DNA from 4 places in the Paraliobacillus sediminis genome. Region 3 is predicted to be linked to each of the others. Evidence: riboswitches for the same ligand, from Rfam matches in the RefSeq annotation. Region 3 holds a riboswitch; each other region holds the start of a gene.
What was found. A riboswitch is a leader RNA that binds a small molecule or an ion and turns the genes downstream of it on or off. The one in region 3 is predicted to bind thiamine pyrophosphate.

Region 1 (3,799 bases), on a different contig from region 3:
ATCATTGTGACTATCACCCATCACTAATATTTCATTCGCAGTAATATCTAGTTGATCCAATATCAGTTGAATACTCGTTCCTTTGTTAACGTTGGCAACCATAATTTCTACATTATGTTCCGAAGAGGAAGATGTAGTAAAATCAATTTTCTCTTTTAGGTCATCTAATATAGCTATCCAATTATTGATATGTGCTTTACTTTTACTAAAACAATAGAATTTAGAAAAAGTTTGTTCTTCGATTGAATCAACCCATTTAATCTGACCATCCATCGCTTCTTTTCTTGATAGCCATTCGTTAATACCAACACTCTCTGGTTGTGGATCTTCTATTTCGTTATCCAGTATAGGCTGGTCCTCTTTTAATACTAACCGCTCTCCAACTGCTGGAAACAATTCATAATAAACACGATTTTCACGTGCTTTTTCTATTATTTCTGTTACTAATTCAATAGATAACGTATGCTCTTTGATTTTCTCATCACCTAAATAAACTGTCATACCATTTGAACTAATAATACCGTCAACTGTAAATCCTTCTGGAACGATCGGGAAAATTTCTTCACGAGAACGACCTGTTGCAATAAAAACAGGGATCCCTTTTGCTCGTAACTTATCAATTACTACTTTTGTATTTTGACTAACTTGATTGTGATGATCTAAAATTGTTCCATCCATGTCTAAAAAAATTGCTTTTGGCTCCGCAAGTTTGTTCATTTATATTCCCCCTGAAGTATTTCGCATATGATATCTCTTAGGCTAGTATAGCATTTTGACCGTTACCTCTCCTAATTATTAAGAAAAAGGACAACGCATTTTAAGCGTCATCCTTTTTCCACACTACTATTTAATTGTATCTAAAGGTTTTAATCGCGCTTCAATTGACGCTCTATTTTCCTCTAGGAATGGAGGTAACGCAACGCTCTCTCCTAAAAATTCTATTGCCTCATCTGTTGCAAAACCTGGTCCATCTGTCGCTAATTCATACAGAATACCATTCGGTTCTCTAAAATAGAGCGATTGGAAATAATACCGATCAACTAAACCTGAATTCGGCATCCTCGCTTCTTGAATAACTTTATGCCAGGCTGCGAGTTCTTCCTCGTCCTCGACGCGAAATGCAACATGATGCACACTACCTCGACCAGGTCGTTCACGTGATAAGTCAGTTCGCGTCTCGATATGAACTTCTGCACCAGTACCACCTTCACCTGTTTCGTAGACCTCTATTTCAGGTTGGCCGTCCACATAAGCTGGATAACTTCCTTTATATCGAAAGTTTAGTATATCAGTTAACACTCGCGTAGTAGGACCTAGCTCAGGTACAGTTAATTTAACTGGTCCTAAACCAGTAATGCCAAATTCCTTTGGCACGGGACTTTTATCCCAAGGGACACCAGCTGCAACTCCTTTATTTCGTTCATCAGAAACAAGCACTAACCTTTGTCCTTCAGGATCCTGAAAAAACAATACATTACGACCAAATTGTTCAGCAATTGGCTGATATGTCACAGCTTTTTCTTTAAAACGTTCTTCCCAATAAACTAATGCCCTATCAGTAGGAACGCGTAAGGAAGTTAGTGAAATGCTATTATTCCCTTGATATGTGTGACCAGCACGTACAATTTCAAAAAAGGTTAAATCTGTTCCTGGATTACCAACTTCGTCCGCATAAAACAAGTGATACATACTTGTGTCATCTTGATTAACAGACTTTTTAACAAGTCTCATTCCTAGTATATTCGTATAAAAATCATAATTATTTTTAGCTATTGCTGTAATGGCAGAAACATGGTGAATTCCCTTTAATTCCATTTCAATCACTCCTTAAGATCATCTTTCTAAAACTAACGATAGCTTACTATTTGACTATATTTTAATTATATACGTTTTTTATCTCGAATTCAAGATAAATGTTTGTGATGATATTATTTAATTTCCCTTTATGTTCCAATCCTCTTATGCTATGCTTTAACTAATAACTTCATATTAACTACTAGGGGTGCCTATATGCATAGGCTGAGAGAAAAGCGCGATTAAGCTTTTTAACCCTTTTGGACCTAATCTAGTTCGTACTAGCGGAGGGAAGTAGCCGAATCGTTTACATTCGTAGATACTGTCAGGTCCTTTTTTTGAGGAGCTGGCTTTTTATTTTGAATATTTTTTTAATAGGGGGAATTTTGAATGAATAGAACGAGATTATTAACCACGATGGCATTATTTGTGGCAATTGGTACGGTAGGGGCACAACTATTATGGTTTCCAACCGGAATTGCCAAAGCTTATCCCGTACAGCACGCTGTCAATGTTATGGCTGCAGTCATACTAGGACCCATTCCAGCTGTAATTATTGCTTTTGTAATCGGCTTACTGCGTAATTTATTAGGGTTAGGTACGATATTAGCTTTTCCAGGCGGAATGATTGGGGCGTTGTTCGCTGGTTACTTCTATCGTTGGACAAAGAAAAAGGCACTAGCAGCAACTGGAGAAATAATTGGTACTGGTGTAATTGGATCGCTACTATCTGTTCCTATTGCTAATATTGTGTTAGGACAGTCTGCGGGAGCATTAGCATTTGTGCCAGGCTTTATCGTTAGTAGTTGTACAGGAGCAATACTTGGGGTATTTGTTTTATCGAGAATAAAACAGCATACACTTGTCCCAAATAATATACAATCTTAATTCTTATTGATTCGTGTTAAAGGGTTTCTTTAGCCAGCGGAAACCCTTTTATCACTAATCTCTAACTATCGGTTTACTAGCAGTTGACTGTAGATCATTTATTACCTTCATTTGGCTTAGAAACAAGTTTTCAGGCAATTTGTCTAATGAAAAAAATGCTGTATCTAATGTTTCTTCGTTTTCTTTGATTAACTCTCCTGTGAAGTCTTCGCATGTAAACCAATGCTGTACAAGTGACACTTGATCACCATTAGCTAATGTTTTTTGATTACCTTCACCAGAATAAATACTAAACAACTCTAACGTGCCTATCTTTAAACCTGTCTCTTCGAAAACCTCTCTTCTTGCGGTTTCCTTTACCGATTCACCTAATTCCATATAACCACCGGGGAATCCCCATGTTTGAGTATCCGCACGTAAATGGAGCAAAACACGTCTTTGCTCATCAAAGATTATCGCACCACTTACAACCATAATAATTGGTTGCTGTCCTACCATTGATCGAACATAACTAATATAATCCATCGTCACCTCTCCCTTCGAACATTTATTTGATTTAAAACACAACTTTCTCACAAAAACATACGCGCGAATCGTTGACAGTTTTTTTAAAAACTACTTTCTAAAAGATTGTCGTTTATTACGAAACAACTATAAACGCAGAAATAACAGAATTTCCTGACCCGCCCCTCAAATGAAATTGGCTCCCTTTCCGCAGGCACGAAAAGCGAAGTGTATTTCCAGAGCGGTATGTTACGTTGCATCTTCTATCACTTTCGCAAGATGAAACAATGATGCTTACGAAAGGGGCACAATGTCGACTGCAATTTTGGATTACGAGGCTTCTCAAGTTTACCATGACTTAAATGCCTATTTCGCTCTGTGAAAGTTACCCTTTATAAGATACAAAAAAAGTGGCGCTTTGTGAAGCGCCACTTTTTTTATACTTTGTTAAACGTATCTGGATCTGGTCCAACACGCTCATCTTTATTTAAACCATTAATCGTATCCATGTCCGTTTGTGATAACTCAAAATCAAAAATAGCTGCATTTGCAACAATTCGGTGTTCTTTCACTGATTTTGGAATCGTGATTACTTCACTTTGAAGATCCCAAC
Region 2 (3,799 bases), on a different contig from region 3:
TTCTTATATATCACAACAACCGTATATCTTCTCAGGAACAATTGGGGAGAATATCGAAATGGGAACGAATATGGCAGTAACAGAAAAGGATGTTCAACAAGCTGCCCAATTAGCCGGAATTGCGCCGTTAATTGAATCATTAGAAAAACAATATAATACTCCAATTGGAGAAGCTGGTCGAGGGTTATCTAGTGGGGAGAAACAACGCGTGTCTATCGCACGGGCATTTTTGAAAAAGCCTAAAGTTGTTTTACTTGATGAACCTACACGCGGACTTGATTTAACTACTGAAAAAATATTACAGGAATCGATTGAACAGTTGTCAAAAACTGCGACAGTTATAACAGTAGCACATCGATTGCACACGATTAAAACCGCAGATCAAATTCTTTTCTTGGATAAGGGTCAATTACTAGCTGTCGGAACACATGAAACATTATTAGCTACTTTACCTGCTTATAAAGATATGGTGACGATTCAACAAGGGGGAGAAGAAGCATGAGCGCTCTTTTAAAAGTCATTAAACTGATGCTGATTGAGAAAAAAGATATTCTGTTTGCAATTTTATTTGGCTTCATAGCAGGCATTAGTAGCGTCGGACTATTTGCTGCTAGTGGCTATCTTATTTCTAAAGCAGCTTTAATGCCTCCATTTTATGCATTAATTATGCTTACTTCTACCGTTAAATTACTAGGTTTTATTAAAGCTAGTTCTAAATATGGCGAACGTATTTATTCTCACCGGGCTACGTTTACTATCTTAAGCAATTTACGTGTTACTTTCTTTGAAAAGTTAGAACCTCTTGTTCCGCAAATTTTTCATAAGTATAGAAGCGGAGATATACTTGGCCGTGTAGTAGGTGATGTGGAAAGTCTTCAGAACTTCTTTCTACGTGTTTTTTATCCACCGATAGTTTTATTGCTTGTTTTTGTCACAACGATTTTATTTAGCAGCTTTTATTCCATTGAAATTGCGTTAATTTTATTATTGGGTCTTTTGTTAACCGTATTTGTTATTCCTGCAATTTTTTCATTCAGACAATTGAAAATTAAGGATAGCGTTAGACAAGAGCGTGGAGATCTTTCTACGGAAGTTACTGAATTGATGTATGGCTTTCGAGATTTAAAGATATTTCAACAATTGCAAAAGAAACAAGACCAGTTAATAACACAATCAGATAAGTATATTGAAAAGCAAAAACGCGAGAATATTAATAAAGTCTATAGTCAATCATTCAATGGTTTTATAACCTTTATCGTAAGTTGGTTAGTTCTAGCTGTTGGCGCTTATTTAGTTGTAGATGGTACGTTAGAAGGACTTTTTTTAGCGATGCTTGTGATGATCTCTCTAACCGTTTTTGAACCTGCAGCTCCTATGGCTGTTTTCCCGATTTATATGCAAGAAAGCCGGGACGCATCAAGTCGTTTATATAATGTGGTGGAGGATCCGGATATTCAAGTGAACGCAGTAGAGATTATCAGTCATCAGGTTGAAAGCAGGGCACCAGCAATTAAATTTCAAAATATCACCTTCACGTATATGGGAGATTGGCGTACAACCATTCCTTCTCTTAGTTTAGAAATTCCAGCAGGTTCGAAAACAGCAATTGTTGGAGCTAGTGGATCAGGAAAATCAACTTTACTGCAATTGGTTTTAAAGCTACAACAAATTCAGACGGGCACTATTTATTGGAATGATCATGATATTTCAACTGTTTCAGGAAGTGCATTATGGGAAAAAGCAATAGTTGTTTTACAAGAAAATCATTTCTTTTATGGAACAATTCGTGAAAACTTATTGCTTGCTGATGCTGCATTAGATGATTTTATATTAAATGATGCATTAGTAAAGGTGCAACTTGAAGACTTTTCGCTTGATGATCATGTATCAGAAAACGGTGAAAATCTTTCTGGTGGCGAAAAACAACGTCTGGCAATTGCTAGAGCAATCTTAAAACAGGGTCATTTGTGGATTTTAGATGAACCAACGTCATCTCTTGATGCGCAAACAGAACGAATGATTCACAAACAGCTTTTTGAACAAGCGCAAACAGATACGTTACTGTTAGTTAGTCACCGTTTAAATGGTTTAGAAAAAATGGACCAAATTATTGTCATGGATCATGGTGAGATTATTGAATCTGGATCTTATACAGTATTAATGCAAAAGCAAGGTTACTTTTATCAAATGAAAACACTCGAAGAAAGTTTACTTTAATAGCATTGACATTATCTCCCTAGATGTTATTCTATAAACAGAACCAAATAGCACGAAAAACCACTAGAGGAGTCTTTTATAAAGACTGAGATTGAAGTGATACTTCAAGACTCTTAGAACCTGATCTAGTTCAAACTAGCGGAGGGAAGTGGATGGAAATAAAGTCTTTCTTTCGATTACTTTATCATGCCACCACTTTCTTTTAATCAGAGAAGGTGGTTTTTTATGCAGATAAAGGAGGAAGTAACGATGAAATTTTCAGAACGTATTCGAAAGGAAGCAGATCCAGTTTGGCAGGCTAGTTTTAATCACCCTTTTGTTAAGGGGATTGGTGATGGCACATTACCTATAGAGAACTTTCGTTATTATGTCATGCAGGACTCTTATTATTTAGCACAATTCGCCCGTGTTCAGGCACTTGGTGCTGCAAAGGCGGAGGGTTTAGAGACAACAAATAGTATGGCGTCACATGCGCAAGGAACCTATCAAGCAGAATTAGATTTGCATCGTACTTTTTCTAAATTATTAGATATTACGGATGCAGAACAAAAAGCATTTAAACCTGCTCCAACCGCTTACGCTTATAGTTCTCATATGTATCGTGCTGCTTACCAAGGTCATCTCGGTGATGTGATTGCAGCAATATTACCTTGCTACTGGGTTTATTATGAAGTTGGAGAACAGTTAAAGAACAAAACACCAGACGAGCCCATTTATCAAGAATGGATTAAAGCATACGGATCTGATTGGTTCCGCACGTTAGTAGAGGAACAAATTGATAGGTTAGATCAATTAGCTGAAACTGTAACCTCATCTGATCGAGAACGAATGAAAGAACACTTCTTAATTAGCAGTCAATACGAATATTTATTTTGGAACATGGCTTATAAATTAGAAAAATGGCCACTAGAAGAGATGAAATAAGCTGGTATTAAGGCTAAAAGTACTTTACGCAGACAGTAATTGCTTTTTAATATATGGACTTAAGTTATAATTCGGCGGAAGTGATAGAATTGAGACGTAAGGTGAGTTGCTAATCCGCATTTTTTGTATTAAACACCATTCGAATTACAAAGTAGCTAAAATAAAAAAGCACTAGAATTCTAGTGCTTTTTTTGCTATTCTTTATTTGGAATTTTCGCTTGCATTGGAGGGAGTATGATCCATCCTTTGTCTTTATTCAGTCGGAGCGCCTTTGCTCCAGCTTGTGCTTTATTCATATGGAACTGTCCAAATAGCATTGCAATATCTTCGCGTAGAGACTGTCCAATGATTGTACTGCAAGCAATTAATCCTGCTGAAATATTTGCAGAAACAACTGCACTAATCTCTTGATCACTGAACTTCGCACCTGAAGGAATATCTTCAATGTCAGCCAGTGACCGTTCAGGAGGTGAAGGAGGTAAAGCAATCCCATTTATTTTAAGTATCTCTTCAACACTTTCCATTTCTTGCTTCATACCTCGATTTAAATCTTCAAGCAAATTTTTCAGTTCTTTGTCACCAGTATGGTTAATAAATGTTTGATACGCCGCATAGTTACCTTTAGCAGCTGCTAGAAATGACCACAGACTGAAAACTT
Region 3 (3,799 bases):
CGATTATAGTCAGTTCTTTCATGATAGCATTTCGAAAAGACAAACGTGGGATTCATGATTTTGTAGGTGGGACTTATGTTAAGAGAGATTGATAATTATGATCTATCAATCTTTCAAAAAGTGATAGAAGAAATAAATGAATCCTTTATCGCCAATAAATTCGTGCCATTTATTAATATAGTATAAAAAGAACTGCACCTCTAATGGAGATGCAGCTCTTTTCTGTTTATTTATGATTGCTATTCCCAGTCAATATTTCGTTCATACCACTTCTGGTAAAAATAAATAACAGGGACGAGACTTATAATCAGTATAAAAAGTCCTAAGTTAGTCAATTTATTTAGCTCATATAAGCCGATTTTTTCGAAAACAAATGGACTTATAACAAACGCTTGAAACGCGTCAAAAACAATATTAACACCAAAAAACAACGATATATTTGGGTAAGTAAAATAAAAAAATAGTATCGTTGTGACAGGTAGAAGCCCGTATGTAAAAGATGGAATATTATTTAGAAAAGGGATTTCATTTGTAACTGTCCACCAATTGTAATTAGCAGCTATTTGGAAAATAACAGTGCTAAACAGTACGATAATAAAACCTACTGATAAAAAGCGCTTCATTCGTTTGGATTGTAGGGGTATCAATAAAAACCAGGGTGCTATAAGTAATGTCCACGAGAGAATGGCTTCCACTATGTAACCTCCTAAAAGAGTTTTAGGATAGTATTCTTCATTATTTGTCTAGTATACAGAAATAAAATGAAAATCTATTTTCATTCACATGCAATACCGTCGCCATCTCGGTCCAAATGCTTTCCATATCCAGGATCCCCTTTTGAAACAGGGCTGGCATTGGCGTCATGTACAGCAGTGCAATTTTGATAGTAAATATCCACGCTTGTTTCTTCAGTTTCACTTGTCTCACTTGTTGTTTCATTAATATCGATTGTTGTAAAACCGTCTTCTGTTACATAACCATCTTCACTCCAGATGTTACGATCAGCTTCTTTTGCTTCTGTTTCTGCGTCGTTTAGTCGATCAGAATGTGTGTATGGCGGATCATATTCGTAAGCGTAACGTGCGAATCCTTCTTCCAATAACATTTCATTAAAAAGTTCACCGTCTACCCATATATATGCCAAAAGTCGACCGTATTTATCACGCTTTGGTCCATCATATTCGATCTGAATTTGTTTTCCTTCTGCCAATGTTTCGTTAGCGAACTGGCTAGCTTGTTCACCATAGGGTTGGATAGGAAGGTTAGGATGTTTTGTCTCAGGGGTATCAACAAGTAAAAGTCGAACACTTTCCTCTTCACCATCCAAGATAATATGGACGGTATCACCGTCGACAACACGATCCACAGTTGCGGAAGGGAAATCCGAGTTTGTTTGTGTTTCCTGAAGACCACATCCAGTTAATAAGGTAAATAAGATAAGAAATAGACCAAGCTGTTTTTGTAATAAAGGTTTCATTATTCTAAGTTGTCCTCCTTGTTGGTAGCAACATTCATTTTAACATATGCAAAAAAAAAGAAGGCTTCCGATTTTTCGGAAACCTTCAATTATTATTTATCTTCTGGAATACCACATGAATCATCGGTACAGAATTCTGTTTTAGAAGTCGAAAGATCCTTAAATTTTGGCTTTGGATTTTCTTCCTCCCACACCGTATTTAGAGCATTTGTAAATGTTTCAACTGGTTGTGCACCAGAAATAGCGTATTTATCGTTAATCACAAAAAACGGTACGCCAGTCACGCCATATTGTTGTGCCAATGATTCATCAGCACGAACGTCATTAGCAAAAGCTGTTTCATCGTGGAGAACTTCTAATACACTTGTCTTATCTAACCCAGCATCTTCTGCAATCTGAACTAATGCATCTGTCTCGCTTAGATTAACGGAATCGGTAAAGTAACCATACAACAGTTTCTCTGTTAGAATTGCTTCTTTACCTAGGCTTTTCGCGTATTTTGCTAAGCGATGCGCGTTAAACGTGTTCGTTGGCTTCATTGTTTCGAAATGGAAAGTTAATCCGACACTTTCTGCTTGCTGACCAAGTCCTTCGTTAGTTTCTTTTGCTTGTTCAATTGGCATATTGTACTTTTGGGCAATTGCTTCGTGAATATTTTTACCTGCATAAATTGCTGCGTTTGGATCTAATTCAAAGCTTTTAAATTCTATTTCGACACTATCTTTTTGTGGAAATTGTTCGAGCGCTTGCTCTAATCGGCGTTTTCCAATATAGCAAAACGGACAAACAAAATCAGACCATACATCTATTTTCATTAGAACACCTCATTTATATAATTATTCTGTGCATGTTTATTCTGCCATAATCCGTAGAAAAGATGAAATGATATGCTTGAACTGTAGGCTAAATAGCAATAGATTCTAATTCATACTGACAAAATAATACTTGAATAATGTTCGAAACTATGGCAAAGTTGAAAGAGTAATTAATTGAATAGCACGTTTCAATGTAGGGGGACCAGTTTGGCTGGTTGAGATCGTATCCATATAGATACTGACCCTTGGAACCTGATCTGGCTTAGACCAGCGTAGGGAACATATATGAACACGAATAGAAGTGACTATATATGCGCCCAGGCAAATGCCTATGCGTATTTTTTTTCGTGAAAAAAAGATATGTTCCCCCACAAATAAAAGGGGGATTTTAGATGAAGAAAGTATTATTTTTGGTTGCTACACTTGGACTTCTTATCACTGGGTGTGCAAATGACGAACAAGCAAGTCAAGAATTAGAGAAAGTAACGCTGGTGCTCGACTGGACACCAAATACAAATCATACCGGACTTTATGTTGCGCAAGCGGAAGGTTATTTTGAAGAAGAGGGCTTAGATGTTGAGATTACATTGCCAGGTGAATCTGGTGCGGATCAAGTTGTTGCAGCAGAAAAAGCGGATTTCGGTATTAGTGCACAGGAAACAATTACAGAAGCGCGTACACAAGATATTCCGATTGTATCGATTGCTGCAGTAATTCAACATAATACTTCTGGATTTGCTTCTCCAGTAGATAAAGAAATCAAGGCACCTGCAGATTATGCAGGCAAAACATATGGTGGGTGGGGCGCACCAGTAGAGGCAGCAGTAATTGACTCGCTGATGAAACAAGAAGATGCCAGTATCGACGATGTGAGCATTATTAATATGGGAAATACCGATTTCTTTACAGCGGTAGAACGCGATATTGATTTTGCGTGGATATATTATGGATGGACGGGTGTTGAGGCTGAGCTTCGTGGTGTTGACCTGAACATGCAGTATCTAACCGATTACTCAGAGAAATTAGATTACTACACACCTGTGATTACAACGAATGAAATGTTGATCGATGAAAACCCAGAGACAGTTGAAAAGTTTTTAGCAGCTGTAGCAAAAGGATATAATTACACAATTGAAAATCCAGAAGAAGCGGCAGATATTCTAATTGAAGCTGTTCCAGATTTAGATCCAGAACTTGTGAGGGCTAGTCAAGCATGGTTATCTCCAAAATATCAGGATGACGCGGCTAAATGGGGCGTCCAAGATGTTGCAGTTTGGGAAAACTATGCCGATTGGATGTACGAAAATGAATTATTAGAAACAGAACTTAATGCAACTGATGCATTTACGAATGAATTTTTACCTGAAGAATAAAAGGGAGGCACGTGTTAAATGGCTAATGCACTTGTAAGTATTCAAATTATCCCCAAAACGAAGAATGGAGAAGATGTCATTCCATATGTTGACGCAGCAATCGCTGTTATCGAAGATTCTGGTGTGAAGTACCA
Region 4 (3,799 bases), on a different contig from region 3:
CTCTCTTGTTTTTCTTTTTTGGCTATACAATTTTAGTAATTGGTAAAGCATTAAATGTTAGCTCCTATGTAGAGGTAGTGCGATTTACTAACGGAAAAATTATCGGCACTATAATCGATATTATTATTACAGTCTTTCTATTCGGTGCTTTAGCAGCCATGATAGCTGGAGCAGGCGCGATCTTTGATGAACAATTTCAGTTAGCATCATTATGGGGGACGATCTTAATGGCAATTATTTCACTACTTACTGTTATAACAGGTATGAAAGGTGTTATTAATGCAATTAGTTATGTGGTCCCAGTACTATTAGTTTCTGTCCTTTTTATCGCTACCTATAGTATCTCGATAAATCCAATAACTGCTGCAGATTTACAAGCATCGAAATCAATTGAAGGTGCTGCACCAAATTGGTTCATTTCTGCTCTTAACTATGCTTCTTATAATCTTGTGATTGCCGTTGCAGTATTGGCACCGATGGGGGCAAAAGCAAAAAATAAAAATACCCTGCTTTGGGGTGCCTTATTAGGTGGACTGGGTTTAGGGATTGGGATCATTGCTATTTTTTTCAGTATTTTAACGAATTTAGATAGTGTTTCAAATGTGGAAGTGCCTATGATTCTTATTGCTTCTAAAATTGCCCCCTTTATTCAATTAATTTTTGCTATTGTATTATTTGCTGAAGTGTATACCACTGCGGTTGGAAATTTATATGGATTTGTTTCAAGAATGAACTTTATCGCCGCACGCTTTCGAATATGGGTGATTGCTGGCACAACTCTTGCAGCCTTTTTATTCAGTCAAATCGGCTTTTCTGCTATGGTTAAATACTTATATCCTGCTGTTGGTTATGGTGGTTTTCTCTTTTTTGCAGGGTTAATTTATGTATGGATCTTTAAAAGGGAGCAGTTAAAAGGATAGGTCACAAATATAAATGCTTTAAAAAAACTTCTGCTTTTTATGGTTTACTATTTCAATTTCCTTCATAGAATTGGTTATGGACAACTTAGCTTATCCATCTTTAATTAACGCTTGTCTATAGGAGGAACAAAAAATGGAAGTATTTTTCCCATTACTATTCTCAATAACACCTGTTGCGACGATTGCATTATTAAAAATTATCGCAATTGATATTGTTCTTTCCGGTGATAATGCTGTTGTGATCGCAATGGCTACCAAATCTCTACCAAAAAGGCATCAAAATAGAGCAATACTTTTAGGCACGATCGGCGCTGTTATTCTCCGGATATTCTTTGCTGCTATCGTCATTTATTTGTTGCAGATTCCTTATGTGAATGTAATTGGTGGTTTATTACTTCTTTGGATAGCCTATAACTTACTTGTTGAACAAGAAGAGGCAACCACTATTACCTCACATAGTGGTTTATTAAGAGCTGTTGCGACAATCATTGTTGCAGATGCGGTAATGAGTCTGGATAATGTTGTTGCTATTACAGGAGCGGCGCATGGGGATATTCGTATGATAATTATTGGGGTAATGGTTAGTATACCTATTATGATATTCGGATCGAAACTGATCGTAAAAGTATTAGAAAAACACCGTTGGATTGCTTATATTGGCGCTGGTATTCTTGCGTGGACAGCTGGAGAAATGATTTTGACGGATCAAAGGTTAATAAACTTACTTGATCTCTCTAACGGTCTATTTAACTATTTAATCGTAGGCTTCCTTACGTTAACTATTTTACTGCTTGGTTATATTAAAAGCTCAGCGGACAGCTACTAATATAATACTAACTCCCCATCTATAATATGGAGAGTTAGTATCTATTTTATTTTTTCACTATTAATCTCGGAGAAGTTCCGATCAGAAGAACAAGTAAGATCGCGCATAAAACAAAGGCACCCAGCATGGTAATCCCGTTAGTAATGAATGAAAATAACACCACATTCATATCATCTGGTGCGTATTCTCCCCAAAAAATAAATCCCGCAACAAAGTGCCAAAAGTAACGTGCGATAGAACCAACAAGCGTTGCGATAACAATCCAAAATAATGCTTTTTTCTTTTTGCCCATTTTCAGGTTCGATTGAATGACTTGATAAAATAGCCCAGCAAATCCAACAAAAGCAAATGCAAGAAAATACTCAATAAATGCCTGGAGTGGCGTTAGAATATAGGCATCACCTAGAACAACCTGCAAAATCCCCCAGATAAAACCAGATATTAAACTAACCCTAATACCCCATCGAAACGCTAAAAGTAAAATCGGAACCATTGCAAAAGAAATCGATATTGATGGAGAAAGCCGAATAGACGGAAGTAAATCAAAAACAAACGCTAATGATGCAAAAATAGACGCCTCAATCAACATAATTAAACTTAATTTTTTCATAAAAAAAACTCCCCTTTTTTAAACAAAAAACCTCAAGGGAGAACAGATATGTATCCTTAAATTGACATATCACGATTCCACATTCCTGCGCTAGCATTAACTAACAGGTTCGAAGGGTTAGAACAACGTGTTCACTCTCAGCTTTTCAGCTCCCCTTGTGGTTATGCTTATTTGATTTTCGTGTACATCATATCATAATAAAGTGAAAATGTCATACATAATTTGGAATAGTTGTTTTTTGAAATTAGCAAAAATTCTATCTACCTTATTGATTCTAAGTATAACCAGTTGCGTTTGACTATAGCAAATGTCAAAATAGAGAATAGTTGAATTAAAATAAGAAGAAATCGCAGGTGACCTACATGATTGAGATAAAGACATCTACATTAAGCGACGGGGAATTTAATCGAGGCGTATTCGCTACACGCGACATAAAAAAAGGAGAAACAGTCCATATTGCACCTGTTATTCCTTATCCAAACAAGGAGCACGAACACATGGAACAAACAGTGCTTGATGATTACGTATTTGAATATGGTAAAAATCATACTGCGGTCGTTTTAGGATACGGTATGTTGTTCAACCATTCTTATACACCAAATACCGATTACGATATTAACTTTCCAAACCATACTTTTGTGTTTTTTGCTCACACAGATATAAAGGCTGGAGAGGAATTGTTAATAAACTATAATGGTGATGTGAATAACAATGATCCTCTGTGGTTCAACATGAATTTTGATGAATTGAATAAATGATTGAAAGCCCAATCCGATTAAAACATAGATTGGGCTTTTTTGCACTTTACGTTTCTTTTATATCAAAAGATATAACACGATTCGTATTTGGATTATAAATTACAGTGCCTTGGATTTTAATCCTTTCTTGAGGGGATTGTAACGTATAGTGATAAACTTCCCTTGTTTGATTTGGAGCTGGGTTTGTTCGTTCAACAAAATTATAATCTGATACATTATAATTCGGATAAGCTACTTGCGTAACTTCTAACAAATATTTTCCCCATTCTATTTCCGCTAATTCTGGTGAAGCTTCAAACTCAATATTTATCACACCAACAGCTGGATCTGCACCTAACGCTTCAAATGCCTTTCGATGTAAGTTAATTTTATCCGCTGGGTACCCTGGAACTTTATCGACAATCGTCACAATCATTTCCCTTTGATTTTGGGTAGAAAGCTCGCGTACCTTTAAAGATTGACCACACTGATAAGGTGAATTCACTCCAACAGCGGCTGTCATATATTCATTATGTGACCAAGGAATACCACATTGTGTAACACGTCCCCCCTCGGTCCATGTCGCTTGGCCTCTTGTAAATGGTTGGCGGTCCCAGTAACTGAATTGTTGCGGATACGGGTGTGAATAAGGAACTTCCCTATAAAACTGATTAACCGGTTGATACTGATTATAATATGGATACAT

Region 1: another riboswitch for thiamine pyrophosphate. It lies ahead of thiW (energy coupling factor transporter S component ThiW); the one in region 3 lies ahead of D2K60_RS20480 (ABC transporter substrate-binding protein).
Region 2: another riboswitch for thiamine pyrophosphate. It lies ahead of tenA (thiaminase II); the one in region 3 lies ahead of D2K60_RS20480 (ABC transporter substrate-binding protein).
Region 4: another riboswitch for thiamine pyrophosphate. It lies ahead of thiT (energy-coupled thiamine transporter ThiT); the one in region 3 lies ahead of D2K60_RS20480 (ABC transporter substrate-binding protein).

What each region holds. Positions count from the first base shown of each region.
Region 1 covers NZ_QJSI01000001.1:422,880-426,678, reverse strand. Annotated here, with positions in the region: gene D2K60_RS01900 (HAD family hydrolase) at 1-717, opposite strand, end outside; gene D2K60_RS01895 (ring-cleaving dioxygenase) at 844-1,815, opposite strand; TPP riboswitch at 1,989-2,104, shown strand; gene thiW (energy coupling factor transporter S component ThiW) at 2,185-2,682, shown strand; gene D2K60_RS01885 (NUDIX hydrolase) at 2,737-3,207, opposite strand; gene D2K60_RS01880 (aldo/keto reductase) at 3,624-3,799, opposite strand, start outside.
Region 2 covers NZ_QJSI01000003.1:599,185-602,983, forward strand. Annotated here, with positions in the region: gene cydD (thiol reductant ABC exporter subunit CydD) at 1-502, shown strand, start outside; gene cydC (thiol reductant ABC exporter subunit CydC) at 499-2,217, shown strand; TPP riboswitch at 2,273-2,381, shown strand; gene tenA (thiaminase II) at 2,467-3,141, shown strand; gene D2K60_RS15650 (DUF3231 family protein) at 3,336-3,799, opposite strand, start outside.
Region 3 covers NZ_QJSI01000004.1:288,875-292,673, forward strand. Annotated here, with positions in the region: gene D2K60_RS20460 (RDD family protein) at 1-92, shown strand, start outside; gene D2K60_RS20465 (hypothetical protein) at 240-695, opposite strand; gene D2K60_RS20470 (thermonuclease family protein) at 776-1,477, opposite strand; gene D2K60_RS20475 (DsbA family oxidoreductase) at 1,570-2,292, opposite strand; TPP riboswitch at 2,478-2,588, shown strand; gene D2K60_RS20480 (ABC transporter substrate-binding protein) at 2,685-3,665, shown strand; gene D2K60_RS20485 (thiamine-binding protein) at 3,684-3,799, shown strand, end outside.
Region 4 covers NZ_QJSI01000001.1:915,992-919,790, reverse strand. Annotated here, with positions in the region: gene D2K60_RS03950 (YkvI family membrane protein) at 1-920, shown strand, start outside; gene D2K60_RS03945 (TerC family protein) at 1,054-1,746, shown strand; gene thiT (energy-coupled thiamine transporter ThiT) at 1,793-2,356, opposite strand; TPP riboswitch at 2,422-2,522, opposite strand; gene D2K60_RS03935 (SET domain-containing protein) at 2,719-3,114, shown strand; gene D2K60_RS03930 (DUF3889 domain-containing protein) at 3,161-3,799, opposite strand.